One region of the Erwinia sp. 009765445 genome, then DNA from elsewhere that is predicted to be linked to it. Evidence: predicted binding sites of a transcription regulator. Region 1 holds the regulator's gene; each other region holds the start of a gene.
The links. The regulator LexA, encoded in region 1, represses DNA repair genes until DNA is damaged. The targets are predictions, from matches to a motif close to TNCTGTATGTACATACAGNA.
Positions count from the first base shown of each region.

Region 2: AC3Y5R_RS12990 (metal-dependent hydrolase) is a predicted target of LexA. The motif match lies at 2,125-2,144, and genes of this name have one in related genera.
Region 3: AC3Y5R_RS11705 (DinI-like family protein) is a predicted target of LexA. The motif match lies at 1,545-1,564, and genes of this name have one in related genera.
Region 4: uvrB (excinuclease ABC subunit UvrB) is a predicted target of LexA. The motif match lies at 3,909-3,928, and genes of this name have one in related genera.

Region 1 covers NZ_JBYUWC010000025.1:34,739-40,773, forward strand. Annotated here, with positions in the region: gene ubiA (4-hydroxybenzoate octaprenyltransferase) at 1-839, shown strand, start outside; gene plsB (glycerol-3-phosphate 1-O-acyltransferase PlsB) at 901-3,324, opposite strand; gene AC3Y5R_RS21845 (diacylglycerol kinase) at 3,453-3,821, shown strand; gene lexA (transcriptional repressor LexA) at 3,930-4,538, shown strand; gene dinF (MATE family efflux transporter DinF) at 4,551-5,873, shown strand.
Region 2 covers NZ_JBYUWC010000010.1:125,949-131,983, forward strand. Annotated here, with positions in the region: gene AC3Y5R_RS12975 (fructosamine kinase family protein) at 1-612, shown strand, start outside; gene AC3Y5R_RS12980 (YniB family protein) at 633-1,172, opposite strand; gene hxpB (hexitol phosphatase HxpB) at 1,343-2,014, shown strand; gene AC3Y5R_RS12990 (metal-dependent hydrolase) at 2,164-2,754, shown strand; gene AC3Y5R_RS12995 (L-cystine transporter) at 2,918-4,315, shown strand; gene katE (catalase HPII) at 4,418-6,035, shown strand, end outside.
Region 3 covers NZ_JBYUWC010000009.1:62,031-68,065, reverse strand. Annotated here, with positions in the region: gene AC3Y5R_RS11715 (hypothetical protein) at 686-886, shown strand; gene AC3Y5R_RS11710 (hypothetical protein) at 897-1,136, opposite strand; gene AC3Y5R_RS11705 (DinI-like family protein) at 1,277-1,522, opposite strand; gene AC3Y5R_RS11700 (YgdI/YgdR family lipoprotein) at 1,636-1,863, shown strand; gene AC3Y5R_RS11695 (hypothetical protein) at 1,977-2,384, shown strand; gene AC3Y5R_RS11690 (GNAT family N-acetyltransferase) at 2,478-2,891, shown strand; gene AC3Y5R_RS11685 (MBL fold metallo-hydrolase) at 2,898-3,560, opposite strand; gene ldcA (muramoyltetrapeptide carboxypeptidase) at 3,577-4,503, opposite strand; gene emtA (membrane-bound lytic murein transglycosylase EmtA) at 4,795-5,421, shown strand; gene AC3Y5R_RS11670 (hypothetical protein) at 5,406-5,642, opposite strand; gene AC3Y5R_RS11665 (flagellar brake protein) at 5,862-6,035, opposite strand, start outside.
Region 4 covers NZ_JBYUWC010000024.1:35,723-41,757, reverse strand. Annotated here, with positions in the region: gene moaA (GTP 3',8-cyclase MoaA) at 1-540, opposite strand, end outside; molybdenum cofactor riboswitch at 527-659, opposite strand; gene yvcK (uridine diphosphate-N-acetylglucosamine-binding protein YvcK) at 842-1,750, shown strand; gene uvrB (excinuclease ABC subunit UvrB) at 1,807-3,831, opposite strand; gene AC3Y5R_RS21560 (ABC transporter ATP-binding protein) at 4,738-5,457, shown strand; gene bioD (dethiobiotin synthase) at 5,459-6,035, opposite strand, start outside.

The DNA of each region.
Region 1 (6,035 bases):
TGATGCGTATCGACAAGCCGATTGGATCGCTGCTGCTGCTGTGGCCGACCCTGTGGGCTCTGTGGCTGGCCGGAATACGCATTCCACCGCTGAACGTGCTGGCAGTCTTTATCATCGGCGTGTTCTTTATGCGTGCCGCAGGATGCGTGGTGAATGACTTCGCCGACCGCAAAATCGACGGCCACGTGAAGCGTACCCAGTCCCGTCCACTGCCCAGCGGCGCGGTGACCACAAAAGAAGCTAAGGTGCTGTTTGCCGGGCTGGTGCTGGTCTCTTTCTGTCTGGTGCTGACCATGAATGCGATGACCATCTGGCTTTCGTTCGGCGGGCTGGCGCTGGCATGGGTTTATCCGTTTATGAAGCGCTACACCCATCTGCCCCAGGTGGTGCTGGGCGCGGCCTTTGGCTGGGCGATCCCGATGGGCTGGGCCGCGGTGAGTGAAACCGTGCCGCTGGCTTGCTGGCTGCTGTTCCTTGCAAATATCTGCTGGACGGTGGCCTACGATACGCTGTATGCGATGGTGGATCGCGATGATGATCTGCGGATTGGAGTGAAGTCGACGGCGATCCTGTTCGGTCGCTTTGATAAGCTGATCGTTGGCCTGCTGCAGTTCGCCACGCTGGTGCTGATGGCGTTGATTGGCTGGATGATGCAGTTGGGCGGCGCGTTTTACTGGTCACTCCTGCTGGCCGCCACGCTGTTTGTGCATCAGCAGCGGCTGATTACCACCCGTGAGCGTGATGCGTGTTTCCAGGCCTTCCTGAACAATAACTATGTCGGCCTGGTCCTGTTTGTCGGTATTGCGCTCAGCTGCGCGCCACTGAACAGCTGGCTCTGATCGGCAGGCAGAAAAAAAGGCCGGTGAGCAATCACCGGCCTTTTCATTTCAGAACCCCGATTTACTCGTGCGCTACCGCACTTTCAATGGTCATCCTGACTTCCTGAGTAATCAAATCTGCCAGCATCTGGTAGACCTTGTGGGTCTGCTCAACCAGCGCATCGCCGGTATCGCTGATATAGCCTTCGTCGCGCAGCGTCAGCACCAGCGTGGAGAATACCGCCTTGTCGAAGAACTCCGGCGCATTGATACCGTGCAACACTGACAGACGCTGAGCCATCGTCCGGCTCTCTTTCTCCAGCGTACCGCGGTTAATCGACGGATTAGCACTGAGGATTGAGAAGGTGATCGCATAACGCTGCAGCGTCTCACGCACGCCAGCAGCCAGCAGTTGCAGAGTATGGAAACGGGCAGGGCTGAGGCGTAACTTCTGCTCATCAGCGGTCAGCAGACCCTGACGGGCCATTTCGCTGACCAGCGCGTCCAGCACGGTCGGCAGGTTCTCTTTATCCCAGCGCAGGAACAGCTCGGTTTTCAGCATTAGATAGATCACGCTGACCTGGCGCAGCAGCTCGGCACGTGTCAGTTCCCGATGCTGCATCAGGATTACCGCAATCACCGACGGCATCACCAGCATATGGTGAATGTTGTTACGGTAATAGGTCATCAACACCGCTTGTTCACGCGGCAGAACGATGATTTCTCCGATATTATCCTGCTCAATCTCGAACTTGTTCATGCCCAGCGCATGATCCAACAGCGCTTCTGGCGTCATATCCGGCACGGTGGAGTCCGGCGAATATGGCACGTTGCGCATCAGCTGCGTGTAACATTCCAGCTGTTCGGTCAACTGCTCACGGGTCAGTGAACGCTGACGTGAAGCCAGCAGGGCGGTTACGCACAGGTTCATGGCGTTAGCTGCACCGGCGTTGTTGATACGCACCATCACGCGCTGAGCAATATCGTTCACCGCAGGCGTCAGCCATGCCGGGCGCTGTGCCTCGATAGGGTCGATAGAGTCACGCCATTCCGGCACGTGCTTGTTCAGGTAGTTAACCAGCGGCAGCGGTTCACCAAAGTTAACGTAGCCCTGGCCCAGGTTACGCAGCTTGCGCAACCCGTTGACCATCTGCATAAAGCCTTCTTTCTCTTTAGTCGCACCGCGCAGCTCTTTGGCGTAAGTTCCCACCTCCATCACGTGCTCGTAACCGATATAGATCGGCACCAGCGTGATAGGACGGTTGCCGCCACGGAGCATAGCCTGGATGGTCATTGACAGCGTGCCGGTTTTCGGATCCAGCAAACGACCGGTACGGGAGCGGCCGCCTTCCACAAAGTATTCCACCGAATAGCCACGGGTAAACAACTCACCCAGGTATTCACGGAACACGGTGGAATAGAGCTTGTTGCCCTTAAAGGTACGACGGATAAAGAACGCGCCCAGACGGCGGAAAATCGGGCCTGCTGGCCAGAAGTTCAGGTTGATACCGGCGGCGATATGCGGCGGCACCAGCCCCTGGTGATAAAGCACGTAGGAGAGAAGCAGATAGTCCATGTGGCTGCGGTGGCAGGGCACGTAGACGATTTCATGGCCGTCCTGTGCCAGCTGACGCACGCGCTCGCCGCCATTCACATTAATCCCCTGATACAGCTTGCTCCACGTCCAGCCCATCACGCGGTCGGTCAGGCGGATCGCTTCATAGGAGAAGTCTGCGGCAATCTCTTCCATCAGCTCGACGGCGTTCTGCTGAGCTTTTTCATGGGAAATTTTCTTGCTGCGCGCCTCATCTTCTACCGCCTTGGCGATAGCTTTGGACTGCAGCAGCTTATTGAACAGATCCTGACGCACCGGCAGACGAGGGCCAATTGCGGCCAGACGCTGGCGGGCAAAGTGCATTCTGGCCACTCTTGCCAGCTTCTGGGCAATGGTTTTGTCCGTACCGTGTTCAGTAGCCATGCGGCGCAGCGAAACAATCGGCGAAAAACGCACGAAGCTGTCGCGGCCCAGCCACAGTACGGCGAAGAACTTCTGCACACCGTTCAGCACCCGCAGATGAGGCTGATCGTCGCCCTGCACTTCACGGCCTGGTGCGCGGCCAAACATCACCGATACCGGCACCATTTGCACATCAAGCAGCGGGTTACTGCGGTGCAGATCCAGATACTCGTGAAACAGCTTTACTGATTCCACGTTCGGCATGAAATAGGGGAACACGCGGGGGCCATCATGGATAAATACATGGCGTGGCAGTACGGTACCGTCAATTTCCAGCGGATCGAGAGGATCGGGGAGATCCTGTTTGCGACACTGTTCTCGCAGCGCCAGAAGATCGGCCTTTGAATCGTACGGCAGCACATACATAATAGGGCGCGATGTATCGAGCCCCAGCTCAGCGACCGGCTCGGCAGGAATCGCTTTACTTTTTACCAGGAGTTTAACCGGTAAATTCAATAAGTTATAATATAAATTACGCCAACCTGACATAGACAACATGAAGCCTCTTGTTAGCAAAGCGCGGCAAGCATACCAGAAAGCGCTTGCGAGATCTGTGGTGTTGCAAAATGTGCGCCACTCACACATTGACGTTAAAGATCACAAAGGGTTCCCTCATTATGGCAAATAACGTCACCGGATTGACCCGAATCATAAAAGCCGCAGGCTACTCATGGAAAGGCCTGCGTGCCGCCTGGCACAACGAAGCGGCCTTCCGCCAGGAAGCGATTGCGGTGATTGTCGCGATTGTGGTGGCCTGTTGGCTGGATGTGGATGCGATCACGCGCGTGCTGCTGATTGGCTCTGTGGTGCTGGTGATCATCATTGAGATCATCAACAGCGCGATTGAAGCGGTAGTCGATCGTATCGGCAGCGATTTTCATCCTTTATCTGGCCGGGCGAAGGATATGGGGTCCGCCGCCGTGCTGCTGGCTATTTTGCTGGCGCTATTTACCTGGATAACGCTCCTGTTTGCGCATCTGGGCTAAGGTTTGCTCAATCTGACGGGTTCAGTGTTTTTTCTCCATGTTTAGGTTTTCATCGCGTAAATACCTGTATATACTCACAGTCGACTGTATAAACAACCAGGGGGCGGGATGAAAGCATTAACGGCAAGGCAGCAACAGGTTTATGAGCTGATACGCGACCATATTAACCAGACCGGCATGCCGCCAACGCGGGCGGAAATCGCTACGCAGCTTGGCTTCCGTTCCCCCAATGCGGCTGAAGAACACCTTAAAGCACTGGCGCGTAAAGGGGTGATTGAGATCGTTTCCGGCGCATCACGCGGAATCCGTCTGATGATAGAAGAAGTGGAAGGCCTGCCGCTGATTGGCCGCGTCGCCGCCGGTGAGCCGCTGCTGGCCGAGCAGCATATCGAAGGCCACTATCAGGTTGACCCTGGCCTGTTCAAACCCAGTGCGGATTTCCTGCTGCGCGTCAGCGGTATGTCGATGAAAGATATCGGCATTATGGATGGTGACCTGCTGGCCGTGCATAAAACCCAGGACGTGCGTAATGGCCAGGTTGTGGTGGCACGTATTGATGATGAAGTGACCGTGAAGCGCCTGAAGAAGCAGGGCAATGTGGTGCAGCTGCTGCCAGAAAACAGCGAATTCCAGCCGATTGTGGTCGATCTTCGTCAGCAGACGCTGTCGATTGAAGGATTGGCTGTGGGTGTGATCCGCAACGGTAACTGGTTGTAATCCCTATTTATCGTGCGATTTCTGACCTCTTCAGATAAACACCTCTGGCGGCTCGCGCTGCCGATGATCCTGTCGAACGTCAGCGTTCCGCTGTTGGGGCTGGTCGATACCGCCGTCATTGGTCATCTCGACAGCCCCAGCTATCTTGGCGGCGTGGCGGTGGGGACCACCGCAACCAGCTTTCTGTTTATGCTGCTGCTGTTTCTGCGCATGAGTACCACCGGGCTGACCGCACAGGCCTTTGGCGCAGGCGACAAACCCGCGCTGGCAAGGGCCCTGATGCAGCCCCTGCTGATTGCGCTGCTGGCCGGGCTGGCCTTTATCCTGCTGAAATCCCCTCTGAACCATCTTGCGCTGTCGATAGTCGGTGGCGACCCTGCGGTGTTACATCAGGCCGCGTTGTTTATGAATATTCGCTGGCTGAGTGCCCCGGCCACGCTGGCAAATCTGGTGTTGCTGGGCTGGCTGCTTGGCGTGCAGTACGCCCGGGCCCCGGTGATCCTGCTGGTGGTCGGCAACCTGGTGAATATCGTGCTGGACCTGTGGCTGGTGATCGGTCTGAAGTGGGGCGTTGAAGGTGCCGCTGCGGCCACCGCCATTGCCGAATATGTCACGCTGATTATCGGGCTGTTGATGGTCTGGCGGGTGATGAAGCTGCGTGGCATTTCCCTGGCGATGCTGAAAACGGCGTGGCAGGGGAACATTGCCAGGCTGCTGCGTCTGAACCGCGATATTATGCTGCGCTCGCTGCTGCTGCAGTTGTGCTTTGTTTCGTTGACCATCTTTGGCGCACGCCTTGGCGCTGAGGTGGTGGCGGTGAATGCCGTTCTGATGATGTTCCTGACCTTTACTGCCTATGCGCTGGATGGCTTTGCCTACGCGGTGGAAGCCTGCTCGGGTGAAGCATACGGAGCGCGGGATGGCAGCAAGCTACTGTCGATTTGGCGCGCAGCGTGCCGACAAGCCGGGGTGGTTGCGCTGCTGTTTTCGCTGTTCTATGCCTTTTCCGGGCCCTGTATTATTGAGTTACTCACCTCACTGCCTGAACTGCGGCAGCAGGCGGACGCTTACCTGTTCTGGCAGATAGTTCTGCCTGTCTGCGGCGTGTGGTGTTATCTGCTGGATGGGATGTTCATTGGTGCCACTCGTGCCAGCGAGATGCGCAACGGCATGGTGATTGCAGCACTGGGCTACGGGCTGACGCTGTTTACCGTGCCATTGCTGGGCAATCATGGCTTGTGGCTGGCTGTGACGGTGTTCCTGCTGTTGCGTGGCGTGACCCTCTGGTTTATCTGGCGACGCCACTGGCAGAACAGCAGCTGGTTCGCTGATTGACATATTTAGTTACTTAAGTTTGCCGCTTCGTTAGTTCATGATCTCCCTGACTTTTCGCTATCTCTTATCTCTTTTCTGTTCCTTTTTCGGGCCAGAAATTCGCCATGACAGGCAAAACCTCCATTATATACTATTATTATCTGTGAGTTCAGCTGTTAAGTA
Region 2 (6,035 bases), on a different contig from region 1:
CTGCAACCTCTCGATCCACAAAGCGCTTTTCAGCTCGGTGAGCAACTGGCGCGCCTTCATCAGTGGAGCGAACAGCCGCAGTTCGGCCTCGATTATGATAACAACATCACTACTTCCCCCCAGCCCAACAGCTGGCTCCGTCGCTGGTCGGTCTTTTTTGCCGAGCAACGCATTGGCTGGCAGCTGCAACTGGCTGCGGAGAAAGGCATCCAGTATGGCGACATTGAGCTGATCACCCGCTGCGCTCAGGATGTTCTTGGCTCCCACCATCCTCAACCTTCTCTACTGCATGGCGATCTCTGGCCGGCTAACTGCGGTGCCAGCGCCAACGGGCCGTGGATTTTCGACCCGGCCTGTTACTGGGGAGATCGGGAATGTGACCTGGCGATGCTGGGCTGGTTTGCAGAGCTGCCAAAAGAGATTTTTGAAGGCTATGAGTCGGTCTGGCCACTGCCCGCCGATTATCTGCTGCGCCAGCCGGTTTACCAGCTCTACTATCTGCTGAACCGGGCTAACGTGTTTGGCGGTCACTGGCTGGGAGAAGCCCAGCGGGCGGTGGGTGCCCTGCTGGACGAAGATGAGCTGGGCAAACAGCATGCCCGCCCGGCCTGAGTGCGTCTCATGCCGCAGATTCAGTAGATAAAGCCTAACAGCTTAAGCATGAAGTAGCCCGCCACGGCAATCACTATCGGCAGGATATAGAGCGGGAAGAACTGCAGGAAAATAGTGTGACGTGGCACCACAATTTTCTCTTCCAGCTGCTGGCGGCTGCGCCCTTCTGTTTCCCTGGCATTCTCAAGGATCATCTGATCCTCAATCCCTTCCTTAATATGGCGTGACTGACGCCACATTCTGGCCCCCGAAGCCTGCAACGCCAGACCCACGAAGATCAGCACGTAGATAATCCAGAAAGAGACGTTTCCGCCATGATTAAAGTCCGGCACCGGCGAATTGTTCCAGAATGAGTTCAGGAAGCCGGTGTTAAAACGGACCATATCAATCATAACGTGGGAGAAATCCTGCATCACAGCATTGATCCCTTCCCGCTTCTCGCGGCTTTTTTCCAGGAATCCCATCAGCGAAATCAGTGTTGAAATCAGCGCCGGAATAAAAATAATCCAGCCAGCGACCCGCTTGAGTATCGCGACCCGTCCAGCCTGTTGATAAGTCATGCTTTCTCAATCCTTATAGTGTGAAGCTGTAAGTTTACCCGCAGGGTGAAAAATGTGCCTGAAAAAAGTGACCCTGTCGCCATAAATGGCGCTTTAACCATGTAAATCTCCGGATGTTGTCGGCGAAAGCTTCATGCTAAGGTGTGTGCAAATTTTAACGGAGCCGAATTATGTCTTACTCACGCCCTGTGCTGGCTGCAATTTTTGATATGGATGGTTTACTGATTGATTCCGAACCGCTGTGGGAACGTGCTGAGATGGATATTTTTGGTACGCTGGATATCGATCTCTCCAGGCGCAGCGAGCTGCCTGATACGCTCGGCCTGCGCATCGATCAGGTGGTCCGCATGTGGTATGAAACGCTGCCGTGGAGTGGCCCGGACCAGCAGGAAGTCACCCGGCGAATCATTGCCCGTTCCCTGAATCTGGTTGAGGAAACCCGTCCTTTATTACCGGGCGTCGAACAGGCACTGCGCCTGTGTAAAGCCGAGGGACTGAAAATCGGTCTTGCCTCTGCTTCTCCCTTGCATATGCTCGAACGAGTGCTGGAGATGTTCGACCTGCGCGGCTACTTTGAAGTGCTGGTTTCCGCTGAAGCGCTGCCTTACAGCAAGCCTCATCCGCAAGTTTACCTGGATGCTGCCGCACGACTGGGCGTTGACCCGTTGAACTGCGTGACGCTGGAAGACTCCTTTAATGGCATGATTGCCACCAAAGCAGCGCGTATGCGATCTATTGTGGTGCCAGCCGCTGAACTCGCTGCAGACCCGCGCTGGGCGCTGGCCGACGTGCAACTTTCCTCGCTGAATGACCTGACATCAGCCGCCCTGCACGACAAATAACCTCTCTGCGGGCAGAATATAAGCTGTCCGCCATTTCGTTCGACAGCCTGCGCTAACTATTTATCTTTCGTTACAGCGTCACATATTTATTCCACTGTATATATCCCCTATACTGGATGAATCGACAGTTCTGCAGCCAGGTGTTTTCCATGACGGCCGAAGGCCACGTTATTTTTGCCATTGCCAGTGCAATTTTTGCCAAACGGGCCGAACTGACGCCCGAGCTGACCAGTGGTGACTGGTGGCATATTGTGCCTGCGGCCCTGCTGACCTGCCTGCTGCCAGATATCGATCACCCCAAATCCACCCTCGGCCAGCGCCTGAAATGGCTGTCACAACCCATCGCCCGGGCCTTTGGTCACCGTGGCTTTACCCACAGTCTGCTGGCGGTGATCGGCGGAGTGGTGCTGTTCCAGCTTAAAATTCCCTCTGAATGGGTGATCCCCGCCGATGCTTTTCAGGGCCTGGTGCTGGGCTACCTCAGCCATATCGCGGCCGATATGCTGACCCCGGCTGGCGTTCCCCTGTTGTGGCCATGCCGGTGGCGCTTCCGCCTGCCGCTGCTTCACAGCCAGAAAGGTAACCAGCTGGAACGGGTGTTATGCCTGGCACTGGTCGGCTATGCCATGTGGTTCCCGCAGGGAATGCCTCCATTCGGTGCCAGCGGCTGGCCTGCACAGATGGTTAATTCGGTACAAAACAGCATGAATCGCTTTATAAATCACCAAATAGCGCATTAAATAGGCCATTAAAACCAAATAGTTATAACCCATTCTTTTTGGATATATAGCTGCACTTCACTCAACTGATACCATTCGCACATTGGTGCACTTGTTGCGCGCTGAAAATTATCTGTCATTTTACGGGGTGAGGACAAACCCCGTCACCACTGGAGATCTGGGGATGAACCTTCCATTAATAGCTAACGTGGCGGCTTTTATCGTCCTGTTGGCGATCCTTGCTAAAACCGGCAGTGTCAGCTGGAGCCTGTCTAAACGTGTTCTGGTCGGTCTGGTGATCGGCGTTCTGTTCGGGCTGAGCCTGCATGCCATCTTCGGTTCCGACAGCGCGGTGCTGAAAGAATCCATCTCGTGGTTCAATATCGTCGGCAACGGCTACGTCCAACTGCTGCAGATGATTGTGATGCCGCTGGTGTTCGTCTCAATCCTCAGCGCCGTGGCTCGTCTGCATAACGCCTCATCGCTGGGAAAAATCAGCGTGCTGACCATTAGCGTACTGCTGTTTACCACGGCCATTGCCGCGCTGGTTGGTGTATTCGTCACCTGGCTGTTTGGCCTGAATGCTAACGGTCTGGTGCAGGGTGCGCAGGAAACGGCCCGCCTGGCCGCACTTCAGTCAAACTACGTCGGCAAAGTAGCCGACCTGACCACGTCACAGCTGCTGCTGTCGTTTGTACCGAAGAACCCGTTTGCTGACCTGACCGGTGCCAGCCCGACTTCTATTATCAGCGTGGTGATTTTTGCCGCCTTCCTGGGCGTTGCTGCCGTGCACCTGCTGAGGGATGACAAACCAAAAGGGGAACGGGTGCTGGCTGCCATTGATGTGCTGCAGGCATGGATAATGAAACTGGTTCGCCTGATCATGAAGCTGACGCCGTACGGCGTGCTGGCGCTGATGACCAAAGTGGTGGCCAGCTCCAACGTGAATGACATCATCAAGCTCGGTGGCTTTGTAGTGGCTTCGTATCTGGGCCTGGCGATGATGTTTGCCGTGCACGCCCTGCTGCTGTCGGTCAACGGCGTGAACCCTAAGCGCTTCTTCCAGAAAGTGTGGCCGGTGATCACTTTTGCCTTCACCAGCCGCTCCAGTGCCGCGACCATCCCGCTGAGCGTTGAGGCACAGACCCGTCGTCTCGGCATCCCGGAATCCATCGCCAGCTTTTCGGCTTCCTTCGGTGCCACCATCGGTCAGAACGGTTGTGCCGGTCTCTATCCGACCATGCTGGCGGTGATGGTTGCGCCAACCGTGGGTATTAACCCCTTTGACCCAATGTGGATTGCCACGCTGGTGGGGATTGTCACGCTGAGCTCTGCCGGTGTGGCCGGTGTGGGCGGCGGTGCGACCTTCGCTGCGCTGATAGTCCTGCCGACCATGGGCCTGCCGGTCACGCTGGTGGCGCTGCTGATCTCGATTGAACCGCTGATCGACATGGGCCGTACCGCGCTGAACGTTAACGGTTCGATGACCGCCGGTACGCTGACCAGCCAGTGGCTGAAGCAGACCGATAAGTCGCTGATGAACAGCGAAGTGGAAAATGACGTGGAGTTAGCGCACCGCTAACTGACTCGCGACTTTTCCCTGAGGGCTGACCTGGTGCCAGCCTTTTTTTTTATTGTTCTATAGTTACTGATGTCTGTAACGACAATAACAGGAGCCGTGAGCATGTCGAAAGAAACTGATAACAAGGAAATAAGCCATAACGCCCCATTAACCGGACCAGACTCGGCAAAGCCGGGCATGGATTCTCTGGCACCAGCAGATGGATCGCACAAACCTGCGGCGGAGCCAACGCCGCCCGGCAAACAGCCAACTGCGCCTGGCAGCCTGAAAGCTCCCGATACCCGCAACGCCAAAATTGACGCGCTGGGAACGTTCCGCAAAGGCAGTGAAAATTTCCCCCTGACTACTAATCAGGGCACACGCATTGCCGACGATCAGAATTCACTGAGAGCCGGTACCCGTGGGCCGACGCTGCTGGAAGATTTTATCCTGCGCGAAAAAATCACCCATTTCGACCATGAACGAATCCCTGAGCGTATCGTCCACGCACGTGGATCCGCCGCACACGGCTACTTCCAGCCGTACCGCGATATGAGTGACGTCACCAAAGCTGACTTCCTGCGCGATCCCGGGCAACTGACGCCAGTTTTTGTGCGTTTCTCCACCGTGCAGGGTGGCGCTGGCTCGGCCGATACCGTGCGTGATATCCGTGGCTGGGCGACCAAGTTCTACACCGAAGAAGGTGTGTTTGACCTGGTGGGCAACAACACTCCGGTGTTCTTCATTCAGGATGCGCATAAATTCCCGGACTTTGTTCATGCGGTTAAACCTGAACCGCACAATGAAATCCCTCAGGGACAGAGCGCGCACGACACTTTCTGGGATTACGTCTCCCTGCAGCCGGAAACGCTGCACAACGTAATTTGGGCGATGTCCGACCGCGGTATTCCCCGCAGCTACCGCACTATGGAAGGCTTTGGCATCCACACCTTCCGCTTTATCAATGCTGAAGGCAAAGCCACCTTTGTGCGCTTTCACTGGAAGCCCGTTGCCGGAAAAGCTTCCCTGCTCTGGGACGAGGCGCAAAAACTCACCGGCCGCGATCCTGACTTCCACCGTCGTGACCTGTGGGAAGCGATTGAAGCCGGAGACTTCCCGGAGTATGAACTGGGCGTGCAGCTGATCCCGGAAGAGGACGAATTCAAATTCGACTTCGATTTGCTGGATGCCACCAAGCTGATCCCGGAAGAGCTGGTCCCGGTCGAGCTGATCGGCAAAATGGTGCTGAACCGCAACCCGGACAACTTCTTTGCTGAAACTGAACAGGTTGCTTTCCATCCCGGCCATATCGTGCCCGGCATGGATTTCACTAACGATCCGCTACTGCAGGGCCGGTTATTCTCCTATACCGATACGCAGATCAGCCGACTGGGCGGGCCGAACTTCCATGAAATCCCGATCAACCGGCCTGTCTGCCCGTATCACAACTTCCAGCGCCAGGGGATGCACCGGATGGACATTGATACCAATCCGGCCAACTACGAGCCAAATTCCATCAATGATAACTGGCCGCGCGAAACGCCACCGTCTCCCCATCGTGGTGGTTTTGAAAGCTATCAGGAGCGAATCGAAGGTCATAAGGTGCGCGATCGCAGCCCGTCGTTCGGTGAGTATTATTCCCAGCCGCGCCTGTTCTGGAACAGCCAGACGCCGGTAGAACAGCAGCACATTGTGGATGCGTTCTCCTTTGAGTTGAGCAAGGTCGCCCGCGCCTATATCC
Region 3 (6,035 bases), on a different contig from region 1:
AGCGGCTATAAGCTGACCAATACCTCAACGACGGATACCTGGTACCGCATCGGTAAATTCGCTTTTCAGAAGGTCAATCAGCAGTGGATGCTGGAAATGGTCAGCAAGCTGTCCACGACCAATCCGTCAGGAACCGCCGCGAATCCGGGGAGTGTTCCTTGTTTACAGCGGATCTGTCAGCGGTCACTGATGAGACCACTATTGGTACAGTGACCCCTGACACACGCTTAAGTTTTCATAATGGATTGGCGGGGACAGACGCGCATGAAAACGGCGTAGTTACCATGGCAACGGCTGAGGCTGCAACACATGAGGGCACTGCTCCTGCAGGATACATCACCCTTAATGTCAACGGGACTGACCGAAAATTCCCTTACTCTAGCTAATCAATTAGAGGAAGCTGAAACCGCCCGAAAAGGCAGTTTTTTTTAAGTCTGAATGAAACTGGCGATTTTTTTAATAAAAAAGGGCTGGCAGTAGACTAAAAACGGTGAAATAGTGCAGTTCGGCGCCCAGGATTAGTCTGTATTTTTGCGACCAGGGAGCATTTTTGGCTCAGGAAACAGCCTTTTTCGTCAAAAAATCGTAAATATACGCCAAAATGAGGTTACTGAAAAAAACAAGGGTTGAGATGGCAAGACGATGGTCCGTAAAATAGGGCCAAAACTCAAATCAGGAGAATTCTGTGTCAGAAGCTGCGTCCGTTGAACATCAGCCCAATCGACTGGAAGAGGCGAAGAACATTGCCTTAGGTTGGCGCATTGTGGGTCAGATTGAGCCGCAAACGCTGGAAGAGGCGATCCAGATGCTGCGGGACAGCTCAGCTCATGCGGCAAAGGTATACGATCTGCTGTATGCCGAAATAGCCCAGAGGGCAAAAGGGTAATTTCTGCGGGTCAGGCGCTTTTAACCAGACCGGCAGTGCGGGAGAGTGACCACTCTTCCCAACATCTTTGCGGATCGATATCCGTGTATCCCCTGGAGGGATCCAGATTTCGCGCTATGCCGTCCGGCACGGAGATACAGGTAGCGCTGTCGCGGATGGCTTCCACTTCCTGCTGAGTCAGTAAACAGCCTTTGCGCTGCTCGGCATTCAGCAGCAGCCCTGCCAGCGAAGGGATGAAAATAATAGCCATAATGATGTTCCCAGAGAGTGGTCTTGTGAACATCTTCGGCGAAGGGCGGTAAAACTTTAGGCAACGAATTCGGTTCCTGGTGCGGAGTGGCAATATTTACGCTTTAACCGTGAATATCAAGCCAGCAAAGCGTTGAGAACTTAAAACTCTTCTGCGACCAGCCACTGGTCCGCTTCATCAAACATCTCTTCAATGATCCGCAGCATCACTGACTTGTCACTCTTACTGGCATCGGTTTTTACCCCGTTGGCCTGCATGGGTTTGACCTTCACTTCGGCATCCGGAAACACGCGCTGGATCCGCTTCTCCAGCTCGTTCAGGATCAGTTCCTGTGCATTGGGCAAACCGGCGACGTTGCGCTTATCGTAAATCAGTTCAACAAACATGTGAGGGGATCCTGGTTGCAAGTGCTGGATAAAAATACAGTTAAATGCGGCAATCTTCAATAACTTTTTATGCTGAACTACACTGGTTAGGGTCTTACAACAAAAGGGAATGCATGATGAAAAACAAACTGATTATGGCGATCATTCTGGCGACGACAGCGCTGCTGGCCGGGTGTTCCAGCGACCATGTGATGCATATGAAAGATGGCAGTACCGTGGTGGTGCAGGGCAAGCCGCAGGAGGATAAAGCCACCGGCATGGTGATTTACACCGACGAAAACGGTAAGCAGCAGGCGGTTAACCAGGCGGATATCAAAGAGATGAGCAGCCTGAACAACTGAGACTCCAGGCGGAGTCTGATTGTGTAAACCAGGCGACATGGGCAGAATTGTGTGCCAGGCTTTTTGGCCTGAATGTTAACGAAATCAGAGAGAAAGCCTGGAGAACCCTGCCCATGATTCGCACTTTAGTCACCGGAGGCTTACTGGCCTGCACCTCAATTGCGGCCTGGGGCTCGAACGCCTCGCCGCCAATGCTTAACACCGAGTTCCAGATTACCTGCCCGGGTCGTCCGACCATGACTGTGACCAACGCCCAGTATGGCCTGACCACCGTTATGTGGCCAGGTGATAACTTTCAGATAGCCGCCGGGGACCAGCAGTCCCGTACCGATAACGGCGTGAAAGTGGCGATAACGCTGTTCCGCAATGGCGACCAGATGATCGTCAATAAGTCCGATGACGAAACTTATTTCTCTTATAGTGGCGGCCAGAAGCTGGTGCCCTGCAGCCGCACCAGCGAGAAAGAGAACAGCACGGTAACCCTGCAACGCACCGATGCGTCCGGGAATGTAGAATCCTGATCCTGATTTAAATGTAATCTGTTTCTGTACTGATTCTTTCCACAGCTGTGACCCTCTGCTATCAGGTTCCTTGATCACAACGGAGAATTAAGGATGGAAGTCATTTTATCGCACAACCCGACACCGGAAGATCTTGCCGAAGTCCTGGCAGGGTTAGTTGCCTTCAACGCAAAGCACATCAACATCGATGAGATGAAAGACATCGGGGTGTTTATCAACGGACCGGAAGGCCGCAAACTTGCAGGACTGACCGGCTCTACCCTTGGCAACTGGCTAAGGATCAATATGCTGTGGGTCAGCGAGTCTCTTCGCGGGCAAGGGGCAGGTACGGCGTTGATGAAAGCGGCTGAGGAAGAGGCTCGCCTGCGCGGCTGCGTGTATGCGCAGGTTGATACCGCCAGTTTCCAGGCCCGGCCTTTTTACGAAAAGCTGGGCTATGTTGTACGCTTTCAACTGGATGAATATCCCCGGGTTCATCAGCGCTTTTATCTGACTAAAACGCTTTAAGCCCGGCTACTCGGGCAGCCGCTGGCGCAGATCCAGCGGCGAACTTTCCGCTTCATCCAGCAACGCCAGCCACTCACGCATGGTTACCTCCTGCCAGGAGAGATGCGCGGTTGTTGTACCCATCAGGATCACATCTGGCCGCAGCGCGCGGTAAAACTCCAGCGACTGTTTCAGGTCGGCTTCATTGCTCTCAGGCACCAGCACCGTGACCCATCGGTCATGATAAAGCGTAACCGTATCGCCAACGAACAGGTACGTTTTGCCGTAGGGTGAAGCATACAGATAGCTGGTGCTGCCCGGCGTGTGGCCTGGTGTTGGCACCACGTGAAAACTGCCGCAGTGTACTTCAGCCTGGTTAAAAGTGTCGTCAGCCTCAGCAAATGTACTGATCGGCCCCAGCGCACGGTTATGGCAGTAAAGAGCGGAATTGAAGCGTTGTTGCAGGATGCGGGCGCCCGGTCCCGCTTCATGCCAGTGGGTGAGATAGTGACGGATTGAGCCGCCAAGATCGCCAATCGCGTTATGGTCTTCAGCATTCTCAATCCTTGAAATCAGCAGATTGCCACGTCCATGTTGCAGCAGGAAACCATGCATCATCAGCGCTGGTTCAAATTCATTGGGCGGAAACTCCGGTGTGGATACCCAGAGGTCTTCATACAGCTGCTTCATGGGTGCTCCCGGATGTTTACGGCAGCGTCGGGTGTCCTGATAGCGTCAGCTTGCTGGTGGTGCCATTGACCTGCAGGTGTCCCTGAGCGCCCAGCGGCAGCGTCACGGTATTCCAGTGATGGCCAAATTCCAGACCGGTTACCAGCGGCAGGCCAGTGACCTGACGTATCAGCGTCCAGACGCTGTCAAAGTCGTAGCCATTGTCGTAATCAGTCAGTTTTGCTCCGGTAAAACTCCCGGTGACGATCGCTTTTTGTCGTGCCAGCAAGCCGCTCTGTGCCAGCTGTAGCAGCATTCGTTCCACGCGGAACGGATGTTCATTCACATCCTCGATCACCAGAATGCCGTCATCAATCTGCGGCATCCATGGCGTACCGACCAGCGAAACTAGCATGGCCAGATTGCCGCCCCAGATCCTGCCAGAGACATCAACCTGCTGTTCGTGCCGTTCCGTTTGCCACTCAACAGTAAATTTAGGCGAAGTCAGCGCGCGCCAAAAGTGATCGACAGTGAAATCAGATAAAGCCTCAGCGCCAAAATTGCCTGCCAGCATCGGCCCACTGAAGGTAATGGCACCCTGTTGCAGCAGAGCCAGCTGGATAACGGTAAAGTCGCTGTGGCCGCAAATAGCCAGCGGGTATGTTGCCAGACGGACGGCCAGCGCTGTGGCATCGAAGTGGGGCAGCAGGCGGGTTGCGCCATAGCCGCCGCGGACGGCCAGCACGATATCAGGCTGGCAATCAGGCTGGATTAATTGATGGAGGTCAGCCAGGCGCTCGGCATCGCTGCCCGCGAAACGTTGCTCACGGCGGAGGATCGCTTCAGCGTTAGCGACCTGATGCCCCTGAGCCAGCAGCCGTTCCACGGCCAGCTGTGCCGCCTGCTGATTATGACAATAGCCAGAAGGAGCAATCAGATGAAAAGAGCGGGGAGTAATCGACATAATCTTCACTTTTACCCTCAAAGCGGCGCAGGAATGGCCGCTTTTCAATAGCCTTTCTCCGCTCCGGAATAAAAAAAGTCGCCTTTTGCTGCAAATTGTGTGATTTTTATGCAGAGCTGGTGAATCATTTTACGCCACTGGCGGTCCAATACGACTGATGATGACGAAAAGCCGCCCTGAAGTCACTCTCACCCCGGTGAAATTCAGAGTTACGGTAATTTTCTCTTGCCCGGCAGCAGATATGATAAAGCGCGAGGCTAAGGCTCTGAGGATGAATATAGCGTGATAAGCGTGAAAACAGTTTCGATACTGGGTGTGTTACTGCTGGCGGGCTGCGCCAGTGAACCCCACAAACAGACAGTGACTCAGCAGCAGCAAACGCCGCTGACCAAAGCCCCACCGGAAAAGGTGGCGCAGGCCTGGTCACTGTTTACCGAGAATGCGGCCCATAACTATGGCATCGATCAGAAGCTGGTTGACGCGATTATTTCGGTCGAATCGGGCGGCAATCCAACGGTAGTCAGCAAGTCGAATGCCATTGGATTGATGCAGATTAAAGCCTCCACGGCGGGGCGTGAAGTGTATCGGGTGCAGGGACGACGTGGCCAGCCAACCAGCTCGGAGCTGCGTGACCCGGTGAAGAACATTGATATCGGCACGGCGTACCTGAAAATCCTGCAGGACCAGTCGCTGTCCGGCATCCGTAATCCGGAAACAATGCGCTATGCGACGATTGTTTCCTATGCCAACGGCGCGGGTGCGCTGTTGAGAACCTTCTCCCGCGACAGGGATCGGGCGATTGCGATGATTAACTCGATGACTCCGGAAGAGTTTTATCAGCACGTGCAGGATAAACATCCGGCCGCTCAGGCCCCACGCTATCTGTGGAAAGTCACCACGGCTTACCGCACCATCTGATGTTCAGCGGCGGGCTGATTTCCAGCCCGCCAGCTTCCTGCCAGACATGTGCCGTTGCCAGCTCGCTTTTCAGCCCGGCAAGTTAAGGGAACCAACTCTGCCCGCCATATTTCTGGATGGAATGCGCTGACCTTACAGGCAAAACCAATCGCTTCCGGCAGCGCGGTGCGCTGAAGCCACATCTTCCACCGGTTCACTTTCTCGTTGGGTCTGAGCGTCATTGGCCCCTGGATCTCTTCGATTGCTTTACCGGCAATCGCCGGTGCCTTCTACGGAAGGCTGGTAGCCGGGGCGTACTGAACATTTACGCTGGTCTGTATATCCTCAATGCGGTGTAACCGCCATTCCTGAAAACGCCTGAATAATTAAAAGGTGAGATAGTGCTTGAGAACAAAACTATCTGAGGGCTAAGGGCTGCTGCGGCGGCCCGAAGAACAGCGTTACTGGAAGCGGTTGGCTTTATCACGGGCCAGCCTCTCCAGCGAGAAGATCACCTGCTGCAGCTGACGTTCCTGCCCGGCATTCATGGTGACAAAACGGAAGCTGAGACGGGGAGTCACCACAGTTTCATTTTTATTGCCCACCACACTGCGTTTCCCGACGTTGATCAACTG
Region 4 (6,035 bases), on a different contig from region 1:
CCAGTCAAGGAAAGTTTGCAGGCTGTTATGATTGATATTGCGCATCAGCACAGTATTAACTTTGACCTTGCTGAACCCGGTTTCAAAAGCGGCGTCGATACCGCTCATCACCTGCTGAAATTTATCCTGGCCGGTGATGGCATGGAACTGACGGGCATCAAGACTGTCGATACTGACGTTGAGAGCAGTCAGACCTGCTTCGCGCCAGTGAGCGACATCGCGGGCCAGCCGGTAACCATTGGTGGTCACCGCCAGCTGGCGGATGGCAGAATTTTCGCGTACGGCGGCGATAATGTCGGTAAAGTCACGCCGCAGCGAGGGCTCGCCGCCGGTCAGGCGCACTTTTTCTGTGCCCGCAGCCGCAAAGGCACGGGTCACACGCCGGATCTCATCCAGCGAAAGGAAGCTTTTGTTGGCTACGCCCTGCGGTTGGTAACCATCAGGCAGACAGTAGTTGCAACGAAAATTGCAAACATCAGTGATCGACAGGCGCAGGTAATAAAAGCTGCGGTCGAAGCTATCGGTAAATTGTGGCACCAGAACACCTTTCCAGAGACGGGAGATGCAGGCATTTCTTTCTGCACCCTGGCAACTCAAAGGTTGCGGCCAGGGTACCGTATCCGCAGACTTAGGTACCAGGGCTAAGTGTGACTTACCGCACATCGGTAAATCATGGTGACAAAATTCTACCGCTATTGTGAAGCCGTTACCAGAACGAAGTTTCGCTATACATTTTGATATATAACGAATTTTCACCACATTTTCGCCACACGTTAGCGTAAAGTAAGCAAAAAATGCCAGACCAGTTTCCGGAATGGCCTTAACCTCTGAAAGGAATTTTATGCGCAATCGCACATTGGCCGATCTCGATCGCGTCGTCGCTCTCGGCGGCGGCCACGGCCTGGGCCGCGTGATGTCGGCTCTTTCCCCTTTGGGTTCCCGCCTCACCGGTATCGTCACCACCACCGATAACGGCGGGTCGACCGGGCGTATTCGTCGCTCCGAAGGCGGGATTGCCTGGGGTGATATGCGCAACTGCCTGAACCAGCTGATCACCGAACCGAGCGTGGCCTCAGCGATGTTTGAATACCGTTTTGCCGGGAATGGCGAACTGGCCGGGCACAACCTGGGCAATCTGATGCTGAAAGCGCTGGACCACCTCAGCGTCCGCCCGTTTGAAGCGATTAATTTGATCCGAAATTTGCTGAAGGTGGATGCTTTTTTAATCCCGATGTCCGAACAGCCGGTTGACCTGGTCGCCATCGACAGCGAAGGGCATCTGGTTTATGGCGAAACTGAAATTGACCAGATGCAGCAGCCGCCGCAGGAGCTGATGCTGTCGCCGGTTGTTAACGCCACGCGGGAAGCGGTTGAAGCCGTCGGGGAAGCGGATCTGATCCTGATTGGGCCGGGCAGTTTTTATACCAGCCTGATGCCGGTGCTACTGATGCCGGATATGGCACAGGCACTTCGTCGCACGCCCGCCACCATGGTGTTTATCGGCAATCTGGGGAAAGAGTTAAGCCCGGCTGCGGCGCAGCTGTCACTGGCTGATAAGCTGGCGATGATGGAGAAATACATCGGGAAGAAGGTGATTGACGCGGTGGTGGTCAGCCCGCTGGTGGACACCCGCAACGTCACTGACCGGTTGATTATTCAGGAGCCGCTGGAGGCTGCCGATATCAAATATCGCCATGACCGTCAGCTGCTGCATATCGCGCTGGAACACGCCATTCAGTCAATTGGCTGATCAAACGGGGGACGAATAAATTTGCCCCCGACAGCGGCCTGCCAAACAGAATGACCTCAGGAAGCGGCGATAAACAGCTCGCGCATCTGATGCAACTGATCGCGAACATGAGCCGCTTCTTCGAACTCCAGGTTCTGCGCGTGCTCCTGCATTTTCGCTTCCAGCTCGTGGATTTTCTTCTGCAGCCCTTTGGGTGACATATCCATTGGCACCGCATCGTCTTCCACGATGCTGCGAGGCCCTTTGCCGCGAGTTTTGGTTTTGTTCTTGTTGATCCCCTGCCCCAGCTCAAGAATATCGGCGATTTTCTTGTTAAGCCCCTGCGGAACGATGCCCCGCTCTTTGTTGTAGATCTCCTGCTTCTCCCGACGGCGTTCGGTTTCGCCAATCGCCCGCTCCATCGACGGCGTGATCTTATCGCCATACAGGATGGCTTTGCCGTTAACGTTACGCGCTGCACGCCCGATGGTCTGGATCAGCGAGCGCTCGGAGCGCAGGAAGCCCTCTTTATCCGCATCCAGAATGGCCACCAGCGACACCTCCGGCATATCCAGCCCTTCCCTCAGCAGGTTGATCCCCACCAGCACGTCGAACTCGCCCAGCCTCAGGTCGCGGATAATCTCCACCCGCTCGACGGTATCAATATCCGAGTGCAGGTAACGAACCCGTTCGCCGTGTTCTTCCAGATATTCGGTCAGGTCTTCCGCCATGCGCTTGGTCAGCACCGTGACCAGCACGCGCTCGTTGATCGCCACCCGCTTGCGGATTTCCGACAGCAGATCGTCCACCTGAGTACCCACCGGCCGGACCTCAATCAGCGGATCGAGCAACCCGGTCGGGCGCACCACCTGGTCAATCACTTCGCCACCCGACTTCTCCAGCTCGTAATTGCCAGGCGTCGCGGAAACATAAATGGTCTGCGGTGCCAGCGCCTCGAACTCTTCAAATTTCATCGGGCGGTTATCCAGCGCTGAAGGCAGGCGGAAACCATACTCCACCAGTGTCTCTTTACGCGCCCGGTCCCCCCGATACATGCCGCCAATTTGCGGGATAGTGACGTGCGATTCGTCCACCACCAGCAGGCCATCGGCAGGCAGATAGTCAAACAGCGTTGGCGGCGCTTCACCCGGACCACGGCCAGAAAGGTAGCGCGAGTAGTTTTCAATCCCCGAGCAGTAGCCCAGCTCATTCATCATTTCAAGATCGAACTGTGTACGCTGCGACAGGCGTTGCTCTTCCAGCAGCTTGTTGTTCTCCAGCAGTACCTTGCGGCGATCCACCAGCTCTACCTTGATCTCTTCCATCGCCTGCAAAATCCGCTCGCGAGGGGTAACGTAGTGCGTTTTGGGGTAGATGGTGTAACGCGGGATCACCGAATCAATTTGCCCGGTCAGCGGGTCGAAAATCGATAATCGCTCCACTTCCTCATCGAACAGCTCAACGCGCAGCGCATAGTCATCTGATTCTGCCGGGAAGATATCAATCACTTCGCCACGCACCCGGAAGGTGCCACGCTGGAAAGCCTGGTCGTTGCGGGTGTACTGCAGCTCAGCCAGACGACGCAGAATCGCCCGCTGATCGATCACCATGCCGCGCGTCAGGTGCAGCATCATCTTCAGATAGAGATCGGGGTCGCCCAGACCATAAATGGCCGATACCGAAGCCACCACAATCACATCCCGCCGCTCCAGCAACGCTTTGGTGGCCGACAGACGCATCTGTTCGATGTGTTCGTTAACTGAAGCATCCTTTTCAATAAAGGTGTCCGAGCTTGGAACATAAGCTTCCGGCTGGTAGTAGTCGTAATAGGAGACGAAATACTCCACCGCATTATCCGGGAAGAACTCCTTCATCTCACCGTAAAGTTGAGCTGCCAGAGTTTTGTTTGGCGCCAGTACCATCGTCGGGCGGTTCAGGTCGGCAATCACGTTAGCCACGGTAAAAGTTTTACCGGAGCCGGTGACCCCGAGTAGCGTCTGATGAGCCAGCCCATCCTCCAGTCCCTCTTCGAGACGACGGATTGCCTCCGGCTGGTCACCGGAAGGTTTGAAATCGGAGTTGAGTTTAAAGACTTTGCTCATTGAATGGCTACCTGCTGATGGATCACACAAACCGGACTCTAATTTTACTCCGCCGCGTCGATTTTACCAGCAAAAAATACTGGATATAATCACAGTAATTTTGCATGATGCTTCGGTAAATGGCAACAACGCACTTTTGCAGGACCAGCCGGAACTAAAAGTCAGAGTCTGCAGGAGGTTATCCCCAGACAGGGTGAAACTTTAACATTTGTCAAGAAATCCTGACAAAATACGCGGCCCGAATTATGGTGACAATTTCAGTTGCTTGATTTTCATTAACTAGTTGATTTTTATATTATTGCCTTCCGAGCCGAGTTTCGCATCAACTCGTGCTCAAGCCGCGCCCGCTCTCGTTTCCTGCAGGTTTTCAGCCGCTCATGCACATGGTTATCCACAGGAATGGTGGATAACTGATTTCAGCGCCCGAGCCGTCTGATGTGTATAAATCATCCCTGACCTGCGATCGGACCCGCAAATAATTTTTTTGGAATTATTTTCGCTTCTTTCCTGAGTATTGGCGGGCCTGAAATGCATATTTTCTGCATTGCGGCTACCCTTTTTAACCGTTTTTTTTTCAGGTTTTTGCCAGGCTTCTCTGCCTCTGTGACAGGCAACTGCACCAGAAATGATTAACCCGCAGCACTGACAAAGTGCACCAGGAAATACCCTGGGGCAATTGTTTAACATTTCTGACCAATCACTGGCAGCGTTCGCCTGCTCTTTCACCTTGTTAAGCGAAGTGGCATAAGTTGGCCCACGAATTGCAAGATAATCTTTAACTGCCTCTCGCTACTGTTCGCATAGCGGGAAGCAAAGGCCGCAGGCGTTTCGAAGGTATAACCGTTTGCCACACAACTGAGAGCGGATGCAATCAGGTACGATCAATTGTCTGGAGGAGAGTGTCAGATGCTCAGCTTACGTTCGATTAACCAGTTTTACGGGCAAAATCATATCTTGTGGGATGTCGATCTCGATTTGCCACCCGGCACCTGTACCGGCGTGCTGGGCAGGCCCGGCATGGGAAAAACCACACTGGTCAACTGCATCATGGGTCACCTGCCAATTAACAGCGGGTCGATGATCTGGCAGGAAGCTAATCTGCCACCACAGGATTTGCTGCTGCAGCCGGTGGAGCAGCGTGCCGCGTTGGGGATTGGCTATGTGCCACAGGGAAGGCAGATTTTCTCGCAGCTGAGCGTGGAGGATAACCTGCAGATTGCCCTGCTGGCAGGCGCTGGTCTTGAGCGCCACCGTGCAATCCCCCAGATGGTCTATGACCTGTTCCCGGCGCTCCATTCCCTGCGTCACCAGCGCAGCGGCGAGCTGACCATCGATCAGCAGCAGCAGCTGGCACTGGCCCGTGCGCTGGTGCTGCAACCAAAACTGCTGATTCTGGACGAGCCTACCGAGGGCATGTCACCCTGGCTGGAGGAAGAGATGGGCAATCTGATCCACCGGCTGAATCACGATTTTGGCCTGACCATTCTGCTGCTTGAGCAGCGCATCTCGTTTATTCGCAAGGTGGCTGATTACTTTCTGCTGCTGCACCGGGGAAGGAACGTGGCGCATGGCAGGGTCGCGCTGCTGGATGAGAGCATGGTTAATACCTGGCTGACCGTATCGTAATTTACACGGGAAGCTGCACATACTTGCCCAACTGGTCAAACTGGGCGCTGTCGGTGAGGTAAGGGATCTCACCCAGCATCGGGGCCGGAAGCCGCTTTTGCAGCGTGGCCAGATAGTCAGCATGCCGCTTACCGGGTGGCAGAATATCGTTGGCGATCCAGCCAGCCAGCCGCAGTCCGCTGGCCTGAATGGCCTGCGCCGTCAGCATCGCGTGATTGATACAACCCAGCTTAATGCCCACCACCAGCACCACCGGCAGCTGTTCCTGCAACACCCAGTCCGCAAAAGTTTTCTCTTCCGACAGCGGCGTGAACCAGCCGCCAGCCCCCTCGGCCAGTACCCAGTCGGCCTGGCTTGCCAGCTCCGCCAGCCCGGCAGAAAGCTGTGAGAAATGAATCGGTCTGCCCTCTTCCGCGCTGACAATGTGCGGAGAAGTGGGTTCCAGAAAGGCTAACGGATTGATGCAGTCATAAGGCAGTGACAGCACGCTGTTGCGCTGCAAAGCCAGCGCATCACCGTTACGAATGCCTTCCGCAGTCATCTCACTTCCGGAAGCTACCGGTTTGTAGCCCACGCTG